Regions from separate parts of the Paenarthrobacter sp. YAF11_1 genome, predicted to be linked through region 3. Evidence: predicted binding sites of a transcription regulator. Region 3 holds the regulator's gene; each other region holds the start of a gene.
What was found. Region 3 encodes Rex, which represses fermentation and respiration genes when NADH is low (regulators of the CRP and FNR family bind a similar motif). Its sites were predicted from a motif close to CTTGTGAANNNNTTCACAAG; they were not measured.
Positions count from the first base shown of each region.

Region 1 (3,940 bases), on a different contig from region 3:
AGAGGCCCTGCTTGAGCGCGATGTCCCCGCTGACAGCATTGTCGCCACCGGGCGCTCCATCGAAAAGCTGTCCGATTTTGTTGCCCGAGGCGTTCGCGCCGTTGCAATGGACTACGACGACGCTGCTTCGGTGGCCCAAGCTCTGAAGGGTGCCACCAAGGTCCTTCTCATTTCGGGAAGCGCCGTCGGCAAGCGGGTAGAGCAGCACCGCACGGTCATCGAGGCTGCAAAGGCCGAGGGCGTGCAGCTTCTGGCCTACACCAGCATTGCCAACGCAGACACCACCCGCATGAAGCTGGCCGCAGAGCACCAGGCCACGGAATCCATCCTCAAAGAATCCGGCGTTCCTTTCGCCCTCCTTCGCAACAGCTGGTATTTCGAGAACTACACTGACCAGTTGCCAGGAACGCTGGCGCAGGGAGCACTCGCGGGCAGCGCCGGAAACGGCAAGGTTAGCGCCGCCTCCCGTGCCGACTACGCGCAAGCTGCGGCCGCGGTTCTGGTCGCGGAGCACCAGGCCGGCAAAATCTACGAATTGGGCGGGGACGAGGCATTTTCCTTGGACGAGCTGGCCGCCGAGATCAGCGCTGCATCAGGCAAGTCCATCGAATACCGGGACCTCCCCGCAGACCAGTACGCTGATCTCCTGACGGGCGCAGGGGTGCCGGAAGGCTTCGCGCAGATCCTCGCCGATACCGATCTGGGCATTGGCCGTGGCGATCTTTTGGTGACCACGGGTGATCTCCGGAAACTGATCGGGCGCCCGGCAACTGCCTTGTCCGAGGCCGTGCGCTCCGCTGCTTCTGCCATCTGAGCCGAGCCCCCTCGCGAGACTTCAGTTAATGCCAATGTTCCGCGCGAACATTGGCATTAACTGTAGTTTCGGCGCAGGGAAACTAGGGTGCCTTCACCGCGGGGATGGCGGCGGTCTCGTCCACCAACTCTGCCCGGCGCAGGCCGCCACCGCGGACCCACAGTTTGTAGGCGACGAACAGGAGAACCAGCCAGGTGCCGCCTACATACAGGGCTACCCGGGTGTCCTCGAAGACGCCCAGGATCACGATCACCATGGCCATGAACGCCATGGTCAGAATGGACGCAACAGGCCACAGCGGGGAACCGAACTCCGACGCCGGGAGTCCCTTGCGCTTGATCTCCCGTTTCATGGCCACGTGCGACGCCAGGATCATCACCCAGACCCACACGGTAGCGAAGGTGGCGATCGACGCGATGAGCACGAAGACGTCCTCAGGAATCACAGCGTTCAACACGACGCCAATCAGCAGGATGCCGCCCATCATCACCACGGTCATCCACGGAACGCCGTGACGGGAAATCTTGCTGAAGCTCTTCGGCGCGTGTCCCTGTTGAGCGAGGCCGAACAGGATGCGGCCGGCTCCGAAGATGTCGCTGTTGATGGCCGAGAGCGCGGCCGTAATGACCACGGCGTTGAGGATGTGCGGTGCCGCCGGGATGCCCAGGCCGTCGAAGATCTGGACGAACGGGCTGCCGCTGCTGCCGATTTCGTTCCAGGGGAAGATGCTCATCAGCACACCCAGGGTCAGCACGTAGAAGAGCAGGACGCGGACCGGCACCGTATTAACAGCCTGCGGAATGACCTTCTTGGGGTTGGTGGCTTCACCCGCTGTGATGCCGATCGTTTCGATCCCGCCAAAGGCAAACATCACGACGGCGAACGCGGCCAGGAGCCCCTCAAAACCGTTCGGGAACAAACCGCCGTGATTCACCAGGTTCCCCAGTCCCGGTGCCACGCCGCCGCCGTCGCCCGTTTGGAAGCCGAACACCACGATCGCCGCACCGCCCACGATCATGGCGATGATCGCCACCACCTTGATGAGCGAGAACCAGAACTCGAGTTCGCCGAACACCTTCACGCTGAGCAGGTTCATGGCGCCGAGGAACAGAATGATGGCCAGAACCCAGATCCATCTGTCCACTTGGGGGAACCAGAAACCCATATAGATACTGAAAGCGGTGACGTCGGCGATGGCCACAATGGCCATCTCGAACACGTACGTCCACCCGGTCACGAAACCCGCAAACGGTCCCAGATACCTGGACGCATACTGGCCGAAGGACCCGGAAACGGGGTGTCGGACGGCCATCTCGCCGAGTGCCCGCATCACCATGAACACGGCCGCGCCGCCAATGATGTAAGCAAGGAGGACGGCCGGGCCGGCTTTCTGAATCGCAGAAGCAGAGCCGTAGAAGAGGCCCGTGCCGATTGCGGATCCGAGGGCCATGAAGCGGATGTGGCGGACGTTCAGGCCTCGGCTGAGCGCCGTACCCGCGGCCTGGAGAACAGAGCTCTCCGCGGCCAGCTTGGTTTGTTGCATAGTAAAACCTTCTCGTCTTTGGGAGGGGATCGCTATCCAGCACATCACTTTTGGGCCTCTTGTGATCGGACTCACGGGGGTTTGGTGTCTTTGATCGCAGACACTGCGGCTTTGGCGGATAGGACGGCTTTTGGAGGGTGGTCAAAGTCATAGTCTCCGTTCGGATATGATGACCGCGGACAGCTCATCAAACCGGTCAGGCATCCCTCGCTTTTCAGCGTCGCCCACTTGAATTCAGCGCTGCCACCGCATCCTTATGGGGGACTTTTGATTTCTGTACTTCGTCACACTCGACGCCGTTGGGCCGCTGCCGTTGTTGCCCTTGTGGCTGGCGCGTCTTTGCTCTTCGCAGCCCCCGCGCAGGCTTACGACACTCCTGATTTTGAGGTTCCCAGCGCATCGCAAGCTCCAGTCCCGTATGTTGAACGGGCCTCCGACGCGGCGGGCGTACTTGAGCTGTGGAGGACGGGTGGCCCGGCCACCCGCGCAGCAGCGGCGTCGGCCCTCGTGGGCGGCGAAAGTGCGGTCCAGGCATTCGTCGACGGCGGACAGGACGCCCCGCTGGCAGCGGACCGCAAGCAGCTGGTCACCGAGCTGACGGAGCGGGGGAGCGAGCATGTTCGGTCCGTTGCCCAGAAGATCCTTGCCACCGGTGATCCGGTCAGGATCGATGCCTTCCTTGCAGAGGGCTGGGCTGGGACATGGCGGGGCGACCTCAGGACTGTGACCGCGTACTTCCTTAACTACGGCAACGTCCACGTTCGCCGTGAGGCCGCAAAGAGCCTCGATGAAGGCGACAAAGCCGTGGAGCAGTTCGTCCTGACCGGGTGGAGGAACAAAGCGAAGATGGCAGACCGCCAATCGGCATATGGCCTCATCGCTTCCGGGAATCCTGCCGTTTCTGTCGCGGCCAAGGCAGCGCTGGCAACCGACGACTCTGAAATTGTGGCTGATTTCCTTCGCTACGGGCAGTTCGTTGCAGGCGACCATCACACTGAGTCGGCTGCCGTTTCTGCACTGCTCCAGCAGGTCAAAGACGATCTCAAGGCCAACCCCGCAGGAGCCGCAGCAGTCGCCGACCGGGCGAAGACCGCCGTCGAGCAAGCGCGAAACACCGCCGTGGCTGCACGGAAAGCAGACACGACACGTCTGACTGTTGATCGTGATCTCCTCAGTGCCCAGGCTGGTCCGCGAAATGTCCTGGACAGCGCAACCGCGGTTTCCGAGAAGCCGTTCAAGGAAACGTTCGCAAAGGCTGCCAAGGAGTTGCCCGGGCTTCTGGCGACCGTTTCGGCGCCCGGTGCCGACCTTGATGCGCTGATCAAGGAAGCCCGGCAGGTCACACTGGATCTAGTACTGGTTGGCACGCCTGAAGTGAAGAAGGCAGCCGAGGCCGCGATGTTGGGTGGCGATGCAGCGATCAAGAACTTCGTGGCCAAGGGCCACGCAGAAGCAATTGCGCGGGATTCAAGCGGAGTATCCGCTTTCGGCGCGGACCGCCAGCGCGTTTACCAACTGCTGGACCTCGGTGGCAGCCACGTGAACAAGGCGGCGGACCTTGCCCTGGGATCCACCAACCATGC
Region 1 is NZ_JBFRDF010000008.1:204,895-208,834, forward strand. Features, by position in the region: gene AB4Y77_RS14410 (SDR family oxidoreductase) at 1-814, shown strand, start outside; gene AB4Y77_RS14415 (amino acid permease) at 897-2,357, opposite strand; gene AB4Y77_RS14420 (ALF repeat-containing protein) at 2,625-3,940, shown strand, end outside.
Region 1: a site for Rex is predicted at 2,416-2,435, ahead of AB4Y77_RS14420 (ALF repeat-containing protein). Genes of this name have one in related genera too.

Region 2 (3,940 bases), on a different contig from region 3:
CAAGAAGGTCATCGACATGAAGAACGTGGACAGCTCCGGCCCGGATGACGCTGTGGCCCCGGGCAAGGAACGGCTGGCGCACATTGATGACGACGGAGTTTGGTTCAAATCGCACCTGAACGGGGACCGGCACCGTTTCTCCCCCGAGATCTCCATGCAGGTCCAGCACCAGATCGGTGCGGACATCATGTTCGCCTTCGATGAGCTCACCACGCTGCAGAACTCCCGGGCCTACCAGGAGGAGTCGCTGGAACGGACGCGGCTGTGGGCGCTGCGTTGCTTGGAGGAACACGCGTCGTTGACTTCTTCGCGCGAGGGCAAGCCGTACCAGGCATTGTTCGGCGTGATCCAGGGTGCGCAATATGAGGACCTGCGCCGGAAGGCCTGCCAGGACCTGGGCGCCATGCCGTTTGACGGGTACGGGATCGGCGGTGCGTTGGAGAAGGAAAACCTGGGCACCATCGTGCGCTGGTGCAATGAAGAGCTGCCCGAAAACAAGCCGCGGCACCTCCTGGGGATCTCAGAGCCGGACGACATCTTCACGGCCATCGAGAACGGCGCCGACACCTTTGACTGTGTCTCGCCCACCCGGGTTGCCCGAAACTCGGCGTTCTACACACCGTTTGGCCGGTTCAACCTGTCCGGGGCTCGCTACAAGACGGACTTCGGGCCGTTGCAGGATGGCTGCGACTGCTACACGTGCGTGAACTACTCACGGGCCTACATCCACCACCTGTTCAAGGCCAAGGAAATGCTCTCGGCGACGCTGATTTCCATCCACAACGAGCGCTTCGTGGTGAAGATGGTGGACGATGCCCGGTTGGCCATCGAATCCGGGGACTTCTTCGAGTTCAAGGCGGAGACGTTGGGCCGGTACTACTCCTGACGGCTCGGCCGTTTCGATGGTTCGCTGCGCATTCGATGGTAGGAACCGTCTAATGCGCAGCGAGCCATCGAGATGGGCTCCCGTTGCAGACTAGGCTGCCGCTACCCCGTAGCTCGGCTCGCGCTTCTTGATCCAGCCGACCACCAGTACGGTGACGGGTACGAAAAGGAACTCCACGGCCGTCTTGTAGACGAAGCCGGCCAGGGCGTAGTTCAGGAATGAGCCGAAGTCCGTGATGCCGATGACCGACGCCGCGATGCTGCAGAAGATCAGGGTGTCCACCAGTTCGCCCACCACGGAGGAGCCCATCAGTCGTGCCCACAGGCTTTTTTCGCCGGTGCGGGCCTTCATCCTCACGAGGATCCAGGAGTTGATGGTCTGTCCGGCAAGGAACGCAAGCAGCGAGGCGAGAACGATCTGCGGCACTGGTCCAAGCGCGCCTTCGATGGCGGCCTGCTTGCTTGTGCCGTACTCGTCGCTGAAGCCGGGAAGCACAATGATGATCCAGTAGCAGAGGGATGCAAACACCGAGAGCGCGAACGAGGTAATGATCGCTTTGCGTGCAACTTTGAAGCCGTAGACCTCGCTCATCACGTCGCCCAGGATGTAGGCGATCGGGAACAGGAAGAACCCGCCGTCAGTGATGATCGGTCCGAGCACTACGCCCTTGGACGCGCCGATATTGGACAAGATCAACACCACGGCCATGATGGCCAGCATGATGCCGAAATACGGGGAGCCGATCGACGCGAAGCGCGGCGCGGGCTTGCTCAAAGTACTGGAGCCTGAGGGCGAGGGCATGGGTCATCCATTTCGTAGTGGTTCGCGCAGGCTCCTTTGTTGTGGTGCCCCGCTGTATTAGCACTGTGGTTGGTGGGGCATCCGGCCCGGCACCGATTCCATTCTCCCACCCCTTCACCCCAACGCTCACTCACATCCCACGCCCTTCCGAGCAGCCCTCTCTCACCTCCCACGTGCTTGAACCAAACGCTCGATCACATCCCGCGGGCTTAAACCAAACCCTCTCTCACCCCCACTTTTGAACACGTTCAGAAATGTGCCATACTCGTTCTTGAACACGTTCAAAACTTCGCTTGAGGAGCGGCACCATGGCACAAAAGAGTGAGCAGACCCGCCAATTGGTGGCCGATGTGGCGCTGAAGATGTTCCGCGAAATCGGCTTCGAGAAGACCACCATGCGAGCCATTGCCCAGGAAGCGGGGGTCTCCGTCGGGAACGCCTACTACTACTTCGCATCCAAGGACGAGCTGGTCCAGGAGCTGTACATCCAGGTGCAGGACGAACACGCCGTGGTGGCGGCGCAGGCGCTCGAAAACGTCCAGGATCTCGCAGGGCGCCTGAAAGCAGTGCTGCACACCGGAATCGACGTCATGGCGCCGTACCACCAGTTCGGTTCCGATTTCATTGCCACGGCGATCCGGCCGTCGTCGCCCGTCAACCCGTTCGGCGAAGCGTCCACCGCCGCCCGCGAGGCGTCGCTCGCGATCTTCCGGTCCGCCGTCGAAGGTTCCTCCCCCGCCGTCGCGAAGAAGCTGCGCGGAGATCTGCCAGAGCTGCTGTGGCTGGCGTACATGGGCGTCGCGCTGTTCTGGGTTTACGACCGATCCGAGGGACAACGGCGTACGCGGAAACTGATCAACGGCGCGGCCCCGCTGGTGGCGCGCGGCCTGTCACTGGCCAAGATTCCGGGTGCCAGCAAGGTGTTCGACGACGTCCTGGGACTCGTGCGCACCGTCAAGGAAGATTCGTGATGCGGCGGACAATGGTGATCGCCGGCGCTACCGGCTTCATCGGCAGTTACTTCCGGCGTCGGTTTCTTGAAGAAGGTTGGCAGGTCAAGACGGTTGGGCGGGACGCTTCGGCTGACGCGCGTTGGGACGACGACGGCGCCGTCACCAAAGTGCTGGACGGCGCCGAACTGCTGATAAACCTCGCCGGACGGTCTGTGAATTGCCGCTACGACGAGAAGCACCGGCGCGAGATCATGGACTCCCGGGTCTTGACCACGCGGACGCTGGCTCAAGCTGTTGCTGCGTGCGCCGAACCGCCCCGGACGTGGATCAACTCGAGTACTGGAACCATCTACAGGCACGCGGAAGATCACCCACAATCAGAGGTTTCGGGCGAACTTGGCAGCGGGTTCTCCGTGGATGTGGCCCGCGCTTGGGAGGACGAGTTAACGGCGGCTGCTGTTCCGGTTACGCGGAAGGTGCCGCTGCGCATTGCGATCGTGTTGGGGGCCGGTGGCGTCATGAGCCCCCTCCGGAACCTGGCCAGGCTTGGCTTAGGTGGTCACATGGGCCCGGGCACCCAGAAGTTCAGCTGGATCCATGTCGAGGACTTGTTCCGTGCGGTGGTGTTTATCCACGCGGATGCCGGAGTGACGGGTCCCGTGAACGCAGCGTCGCCCTACCCCGTGGACAACCGCGAACTGATGTCGCTGGTTCGGCAGAGCCTGGGTGTCCCTTTTGGCATCCCGACGCCAGCATGGCTGCTGGAGGCCGGCGCAGTCCTGATCCGGACACAGACGGAGCTGGTGCTGAAGAGCCGCTGGGTAGAGCCCCGGAAGTTGATCGACGCAGGTTTCTCTTTCCAATACCCCGCGCTGGCCGTCGCGCTCAACCAGATCGCGGGGACGCACCCCAAACCGTCTCTCACATAACCGCCCTTTCAACCGAACCCTCTCTCACATAACCGCACTTTCAAGCGAACCTTCTCTCACATAACCGCACTTTAAAGCGAACCGTCTCTCACATCCCCGGAGGTATTCATGAGTCAGGAACCCTGGTCAACCAATGAGGACTACGCGTTGGCCGCTAGGAGCCCGTCCACCGGTTGGCTTTACGGGCCGAAGGACAGAGTGGTGCTGGGCGGCAAAGGACTCGCAGTTGGAATCGCCGTTTCGCACCTGACGTTCAGTATTTTGCTATCCATCCAGGGTCCGGAATGGGCCGTGATCTTCTTCATGTACAGCCTGCTCCCGTCATGGGCCATCGGTGCCGGTGTGGGATCACTTCTCGGCTTGGCCCTGCG
Region 2 is NZ_JBFRDF010000007.1:117,730-121,669, forward strand. Features, by position in the region: gene tgt (tRNA guanosine(34) transglycosylase Tgt) at 1-886, shown strand, start outside; gene AB4Y77_RS12790 (queuosine precursor transporter) at 977-1,687, opposite strand; gene AB4Y77_RS12795 (TetR/AcrR family transcriptional regulator) at 1,996-2,658, shown strand; gene AB4Y77_RS12800 (TIGR01777 family oxidoreductase) at 2,655-3,569, shown strand; gene AB4Y77_RS12805 (hypothetical protein) at 3,678-3,940, shown strand, end outside.
Region 2: a site for Rex is predicted at 1,923-1,942, ahead of AB4Y77_RS12790 (queuosine precursor transporter). Genes of this name have one in related genera too.

Region 3 (3,940 bases):
AGCCAAACGGCGCCCTGCACAGTTCACGCTGTGGGGGCGCCGTTTCGCATATCCGGACGTCACCCCGCAATTGTTCGGCAAACAGCCTGTATTTACCTGCGAGTTGGCTCCGAAGTTCCTATGCAACCTTCAACCTGCGGTCTACAGTGATGCCATGAGTACCCCAGACGAAGCACCACAGCCACAGCAGCCCGGCTCCCAGCCTCCGCAGCCCGGCAATGTTCCTCCTGCGGGTTACCAGCCTCCGCAGGGCTACCAGCCACCCCAGGGTTACCAGCCGCCGTCGCAACCGGGCCAATATTCACAGCCCGGCCCGGCACAGCCCGGCCCGCCACAGGCAGGCCCTGGACAGCCTGGTTTCCACTTCGAAATGCCCACCGACGGGCCCCGGAACTTCAACGACGTCATGCCCCAGGGCGGATTCTCCGGGATGTTCAAGACCCAGGGCCTCCCCACCGAGCTGAAGGTTTCCTACTTCATCTGGGTGATCTCCGGACTCCTGGGCCTGTTGTTCGGGCTGATCGGATTCTTCGCGATCATCGCCCTCTTCGCGTTCGCCCCGGGCGTTGCAGCAATCCTGCTGATCATCCTCATCCTCACCCTGGCCGTAGCAGCCGCACAGGTGGTCCTGGCAATGAAGATGAAGGAAGGGAAAGAGTGGGCCCGCCTCGCACTCACCATCGTGGCCGGTATCTCCTTGCTCCTCACCATCTTCAGTGCAGCCAGTGCCGGCGGCTCCAGCACGGGCCTCGGCAGCAACTGGTTCGGCTTCCTCGTCAGTGCTGTAGCAGTAGTCCTGATGTGGCTCCCGAACTCACAACTCTGGTTCAAGGCAGTCAAGGGTCACGCTTAACGCTGACGCAACGGCCGCCGTCGTGCCTTATCGGCGGTAATGCAGGCTGAAGGCCGCGGTAAATCCTCCGGGATTGCCGCGGCCTTCATCATGAAGGCGTAAGCCAACATGATGATTTTTGCTGCGAGCCGGAAATACCTGCGTGGGATCATCTGCAGCGTCAGACCCGGGAGGTACGGTGGAAGCAGAACCACGCTGGGGGCAGGGTCATTTTGCTGATCCCGGCGGCCGCACCCGCAGTCGAACAAGCAAAGGAATGCCATGAGCAACCCTCCCTACCCGCCGTCAAACCCGGGCGATGCCAACCAGCCCGAGCAGCCGGGCACCCAGCCCGCAGCTCCCGCCGCGCCGCAGTATGGCCAGCAGAGTCCCGCCGCGCCGCAGTACGGTCAGCCCGCCGCGCCGCAGTACGGCCAGCAGAACCCCGCTGCACCGCAGTACGGCCAGCAGAACCCCGCTGCACCGCAGTACGGCCAGCAGAACCCCGCTGCACCGCAGTACGGCCAGCAGGGCCCCGCTGCGCCGCAGTACGGCCAAGACACCAACTGGCCCAGCCAGCAGCCCGGTCCCACCGCTGTGCCGCCCATGGTCAACTACGCCTTCTGGATGATCGTTGCAGCCGGCGTTCTTTCCGCCATCAGCTCACTTCTGTTGGCCACCACCGGTGCTGACGCGTTCATCAACGCCATGAACCAGCAGGCAAGCCAGCAGGGCACAGACCTCCCCGAAGGGTCCATGGAAGGCATGCGCGGTGTGATCGGCATCAGCGCCGTCATCGGCGCGGTTGTGGCCCTCGGCCTCTACGCCCTGGTAGCTTTCCCGGTCCGCAAGGGCAAGAACTGGGCACGGATCCTGGGTACCGTGTTCGCCGCCATCTCCGTCCTCGGCCTCACCAGCCTGTTCCAGTTCGGTGCCACCTACGGCATCCTGCAGCTCATCGTGATCCTGCTGGGAGTCGCGGCGATCGTCATGCTGTACCTGCCGGCGTCGGCCCCGTACTTCCGCAAGGCGCAGCCTTTCGGCACCCCGTACCAGAACCCGTACGGCCGCTAAACACGCAGAGTTTCAGACGCTGCAAGCGCGGGCGCGGACCCGGCGAAGGCTAAACAGCCTGGCCCGGTGTCTGCGCCCGTTGTGCGTGATACGCCAGAATCTGGAGTTCAGTGGCCATGTCCACCTTGCGGAGGTTCACATGCGGAGGGACCTGCAACAGCACCGGCGCAAAGCTGAGGATGCTCCGGATCCCGGCGGCAATCACGCGGTCGCACACAGCCTGGGCTACCGTGGCAGGCAGCGCCAGCACCACCATGTTGGTGTGGGTGCGTTCCAGGACCCGCTCGAGCTCCGCGGAGTCGCTGACGCGCAGCCAGCCCACTTCGTTGCCGATCACCATGGGGTCGGCGTCGAAAATGGCTACGACGTCGAAGCCACGGGACTCAAAGCCGCCGTACCGGGCCAGTGCCTTGCCGAGGTTACCGGCACCCACAATGGCGACTTTCCAGTCATGCGTCAGGCCCAGGGCAGCAGCAATGTGGCGGCTCAAATACTGGACTTCATAGCCGACACCGCGCGTCCCATACGAGCCCACGTAGGAAAGGTCCTTACGGAGGGTGGACGAGCTGACGCCTGAAGCTTCGGCCAACGCTTCGGAGGAGACCCGCTCCACGCCTTCGGCCAACAGGGAGTTGAGCGCGCGCAAATAGAGCGTCATCCGGGCCACAGCCGCGGGCGGGATCTGCTTGGCGGCAGGTTCGTTGTCCCCGGTTGCAGCCTCCGGGGACGGTTCCAGCGCAGTCACGGTATTCTCCATTGCGTCGCTTTGTTGTTCCACTCTATGACCCCCGGCCGGACTCAACAAAAGCCATTACCAACGGGTAACCCCTCAGCCTTCCAGGACCTTCTTCAGGGTGCGGGTGAGCCGTTCCTCGTCAATCTTCCAAAAGTCACGCTGGACGCCGTCCACCAGCACCACGGGAATCTCTTCCGCGAAACGGTCCTGCAGTTGGGGATCGTCGTCGATCCGTTGCTCCGTCCACTGCACGCCAAGACTTTTTGTGACACGCTCGACGGCGGCACGCGCCTCGGTGCAGAGGTGGCAGTCAGCTTTGGTGAGGAGAACGACGTCGGGAATAGCCATGCCTCAAAGGTACCGGCCCCACGATCTCTCACATCCCACGCCCACCGGCCCGACCCCCTCTCACATCCCACGCCCACCCGGCCCGACCATCTCTCACATCCCACGCCCCACCGGCCCGACCCTCTCTCACATCCCACGCTGCACCGTCACGACACCGTGCGCCCTCGAACGCGGACCGCGGCGATTGACTAGACTCAAGGCATGCCCGAGGAGAAGAACGCCGCCGTGGTCGCAGATGCCTTGGTGCAGAAGCCCACTGTGCAGAAGGACAACGTGCAGAAGCGCACGGGCGAAGCAGCCTTCTTCGACGTCGACAACACCTTGATGAAGGGTGCAAGTCTCTTCCACGTAGCCCGCAAGATGTACGAACGCAAAGCTTTCACGTTGTCGCAAGCGGCCGGATTCGCCTGGAAGCAGTTCAAATTCGTCATGCGCGGCGAGAACATGGAAGACGTCCACTCGGTCCGCGACTCGGCGCTTACCCTCGCTGCCGGCATCACTGTGGACGACATCAAAGCCCTGGGCGAAGAGGTCTACGACGAAATGATCGAGTCGCGGATCTGGCCGGGGACCAAGGCACTCGCGGAACAGCACCTCAGGGTTGGCCGCAAGGTCTGGCTCGTCACGGCTACACCCATCGAGGTGGCGACGGTCATTTCCACACGACTCGGGCTGACCGGCGCCCTTGGCACGGTCGGTGAAGTGGAAGATGGCATGTACACAGGGAAACTCGTGGGCGACATCCTGCACGGACCGGCGAAAGCCGTCGCGGTCCAGCTCGTCGCCGATCGCGAGGGCCTGGATCTGGATCATTGCTGGGCGTACAGCGATTCCGCCAACGACATACCTTTGCTCACCATGGTGGGCCATCCCGTGGTGATCAATCCGGACGCCAAGTTGCGCCGTCACGCCCGCGAGAACAACTGGCCCGTGTACGACTTCCGTTCCGG
Region 3 is NZ_JBFRDF010000005.1:124,197-128,136, reverse strand. Features, by position in the region: gene AB4Y77_RS10425 (hypothetical protein) at 155-853, shown strand; gene AB4Y77_RS10420 (hypothetical protein) at 1,115-1,906, shown strand; gene AB4Y77_RS10415 (redox-sensing transcriptional repressor Rex) at 1,956-2,663, opposite strand; gene AB4Y77_RS10410 (glutaredoxin family protein) at 2,736-2,990, opposite strand; gene AB4Y77_RS10405 (HAD family hydrolase) at 3,192-3,940, shown strand, end outside.

Region 4 (3,940 bases), on a different contig from region 3:
TGAAGGCGCCTTGCCACGCCGGGTCAGCAAGTGTCGCGCCAGTTCGCCGCGTGTGTGCTTGGCGAAGTGGCTCACCACTGTGCGCTTGCCGTTTGCTTCGTTAAAAACGTTGACGTTGACGGTCTGCGCAGCCGGGGGAGCCCATGCGGCGGCGTAGGTGCTGGAACGGCAATCCACCAGGAGCTCGCCGTCGGCACGTGAGGCGAGTGCGGCGTTCAGTTGCGGCTTCCAGTAGGAGGCGAGGCGTCCGACGTCGGGCAGTGCCGTTCCCATGGACAGGCGGTAGGCGGGCACGTGGTCGCCAAAGCCGATGGCGCCCCAGAGGGCGGATACCACCAGGATGGAATCAGTGGCCTTGCGGCGCTGGGTTGGCGTCATGCTGTCATAGCCCAGGGCGTCGTAGAGCACCCCCGAATACACCTGGTGCGCAGGGGCAGCCGGCTCGGTATGGAGACGGGTATTACGTTCGACGTCGTCCCGCAACGAGGCGCCGACGCCCAGCAGGGAAAGTGCGTCCTCGTGTGCGCTCACTGTGCCCAAGGCCTCGAGCACTTTTGACCTGTAAGGATTCAGCTCCGGAAAGCTCAGCGACTCCCACTCGATGACGGGACCTTTGGGGGCGGGGGTCTTGCCTTCGGAAGGCGGCAGCAGAATCAGCACCAGTCGATATTACCGCCGGACTTTGGCACGTCCGGACGCCGGTAGACTGGACAACGGATGGGTCGACCAGGCGGTCGCGCGTCACGAAAGTGGCTCGAGGAACGTCCGGGCTCCGTAGGGCAGGGTGGTGGGTAACGCCCACTCGGGGTAACCCGCAGGCCAGTGCCACAGAGAACAGACCGCCTGCGCTGCGTGATGATTTCATCGCGCAGCAGCAGGTAAGGGTGAAACGGTGGTGTAAGAGACCACCAGCTCCCTGGGTGACCGGGGAGGCTAGGTAAACCCCACCCGGAGCAAGGCCAGACAGGACACGCTTGAGGGCTGCTCGCCCGAGTGTCCGGGTAGGCTGCTGGAGGGCGTCGGCAACGGCGTTCGTAGATGGATGGCCGCCACTCCCTTTCCGGTAACGGAAGGGGATGACAGAACCCGGCGTATCGGTCGACCCATCCATTTATGACTGCCGCAAACAGCCGTGTGAGTGATTTCACGCCGCTGGGCGGCCTACGCCCCCTCCTTCCACCCTAGAATGGTTACTGAACGTAGATGTTCTGCCGCCGGGACTGCGTTCGCAGCCGGCGGATTTTTCTTTGCTCTCGTTCAAGGCGCTGTGGGTGGACCGAAGCCCGCCGGCGCATGTGCCGCAGGACTACTCCGGGCGGCCGCTGCCATCTGCATACGAGGACGTATGTGGTTGACCCAAGGAAGGTAGTTCTGTGAGCCAGACGTCAGATTCTTGTCTTGATAAGTGGATGGGCCGGGAGGCTCTCGCCGAGGCCATGATTCCGGTGATCGGCCGGCTGTACCGGGAAAACAACGTGGTCACCAGCATCCATGGCCGGAGCCTGATCAACAAGTCCACCATGAACATCCTCAAGGCACACCGCTTTGCCCGCCGGATGAGCAACCACGAGCTCCTGCTCGAAGAGACCGCGCCCCTGCTGAACGCCCTGTCGGAGCTGGAACTCGGCGCAGCAGCCATTGACATTGCACGTTTGACCGAGAAGTACCGGGCAGAAGGCAATGGCGCCTCCCTGGATGAGTACCTGCGTGCAGAGCTTGCTGAGATCGTGGGCAAGCGCGGCGCTGACGACCGCACCAGCACCGACGTCGTACTTTACGGCTTTGGCCGCATCGGCCGCCTCTTGGCCCGCATCCTCATTGAAAAGGCTGGGGGCGGCCACGGCCTGCGACTCCGCGCGATCGTAGTGCGCAAGGGTGCCGAGAACGATCTTGTGAAGCGCGCCAGCCTGCTGCGCCGCGACTCCGTTCACGGTTCCTTCGAAGGCACCATCCGCGTGGATGAGGAAGCCAACACCATCACCGCCAATGGCGTGCAGGTCCAGGTCATTTACTCGGACAACCCCGCCACGGTGGACTACACCGCTTACGGCATCAAGGACGCCCTGGTAGTAGACAACACGGGCCGCTGGCGCGATGCCGAAGGTCTCTCCCAGCACCTGCAGAGCAAGGGTGCTGCCCGCGTCCTGCTCACCGCACCCGGCAAGGGCGACCTCAAGAACATCGTCCACGGCATCAACCACCGGGACATCGCGGACGATGACAAGATCGTCACTGCCGCTTCCTGCACTACCAACGCCATCACCCCCGTGCTCAAGGCCATCAACGACAAGTTCGGCATCATCCACGGCCACGTGGAAACAGTGCACTCGTTCACCAACGACCAGAACCTGATCGACAACTTCCACAAGGGCGATCGCCGCGGACGTTCCGCTGCGCTGAACATGGTCATCACCGAAACCGGTGCCGCCAAGGCCGTGGCCAAGGCTCTCCCGGAACTTCAGGGCAAGCTGACAGGCAATGCCATCCGCGTTCCCACGCCCGATGTTTCCATGGCGATTCTTAACCTGAATCTGGAGAAGGGCACCACGCGGGACGAAGTGAATGACTTCCTCCGCGAAATGTCATTGCACTCGGATCTTCGGAAGCAGATCGATTACATCGATTCTCCCGATGTTGTCTCCACGGACTTCGTCGGCTCGCGCCGTGCAGGCATTGTCGACGGCCTGGCAACGATCTCCAACGACAAGAACCTCGTACTTTATGTTTGGTACGACAACGAGTTCGGCTACTCCTGCCAGGTTGTCCGCGTCATGGAGGAAATGGCCGGCGTCAACCCGCCGTCCTTCCCTGCCCGCGACGTCGTGGCTCCCATTGCCGTTCTTGAAGCGGCCGGCGCCTAGGACCTCTGAAGTATCCTCAGGTTTCCCGGCTGCGTCACTGGTATCAGCCGGGAAACCTGACCAAAATGGGTTCATGGAAAACGAATCAACCCTGGAACATGAAACCACGCTTGAACACGCGCTGGACGTAGCCCGCGCCAATCACAAGCAAGCCCAAAAACTCCTGGATCAGGCTGTCGCGGCCAACGCCTCCGGCGACGTCACGGACCAACGGGTGGAGCAACTGCGCGGACTCCTCGCGCTGGCAACCGAGGACCTCCAACGCGTGCTGCGCGAGCAGTAAAACAAGAGGTATCCGTCCTCACGGTGTGACTTCTCCTACACACTGTGGATACCGGCTCTTTCTGTCGGGGCCTTGTCCTACGCTCGTAGGACATGCTTGCCCCCACTGGACGGAGTCCCTTGAGTATCACCTGGTCTGCCTACAAACGCGCCCGACGCAGATCCCGACAAGCATGGACGATTCTCGCCTTGGCTGCCGCAACCATCGTGGCCGGGCTGTCCTGGTTTTTCACCACGGGCCAATTCACTGTGGCAGATCCATGGGTAGCGGGACCCAGCGAAGCACCCGTTTACAACCCCCTCTGGATGAAGCCCGTTCGCGGCGCCGCACCAGTGGCTGCGGGGAAAGCCAACGACGCCCTGGAACGTCTGCCGGTCAAGGGCAGGGCCGCGAAGGCAGACTATGACCGGGCCGCCTTCGGGCAGGCCTGGGCCGATGCCGACCGGAACGGGTGCGACACCCGGAACGATATCCTCCGGCGGGACCTCTCGGCCGTTGAGTTTACCGAAGGGTCCTCCTGCAAGGTCGCCGGCGGCACTTTTCACGAACCCTACACCGGCGCCCAAGTGACGTTCCGGCGGGGACAGGACACGAGCTCAGCCGTTCAAATCGACCACGTAGTAGCCTTGGCGGACGCCTGGCAAAAAGGGGCACAGCAGCTGACCGTCCAGCAGCGCCAGACGTTTGCCAATGATCCTTTGAACCTGATTGCCGCTGACGGACCGGCGAACGTCAAAAAAGGGGCGGGTGACGCTGCCACGTGGCTTCCGGCCAACAAGAACTTCCGCTGCCACTA
Region 4 is NZ_JBFRDF010000017.1:71,043-74,982, reverse strand. Features, by position in the region: gene AB4Y77_RS20995 (YaaA family protein) at 1-660, opposite strand, end outside; RNA gene rnpB (RNase P RNA component class A) at 719-1,110, shown strand; gene AB4Y77_RS20985 (glyceraldehyde-3-phosphate dehydrogenase) at 1,374-2,861, shown strand; gene AB4Y77_RS20980 (hypothetical protein) at 2,935-3,144, shown strand; gene AB4Y77_RS20975 (HNH endonuclease family protein) at 3,264-3,940, shown strand, end outside.
Region 4: a site for Rex is predicted at 1,132-1,151, ahead of AB4Y77_RS20985 (glyceraldehyde-3-phosphate dehydrogenase). Genes of this name have one in related genera too.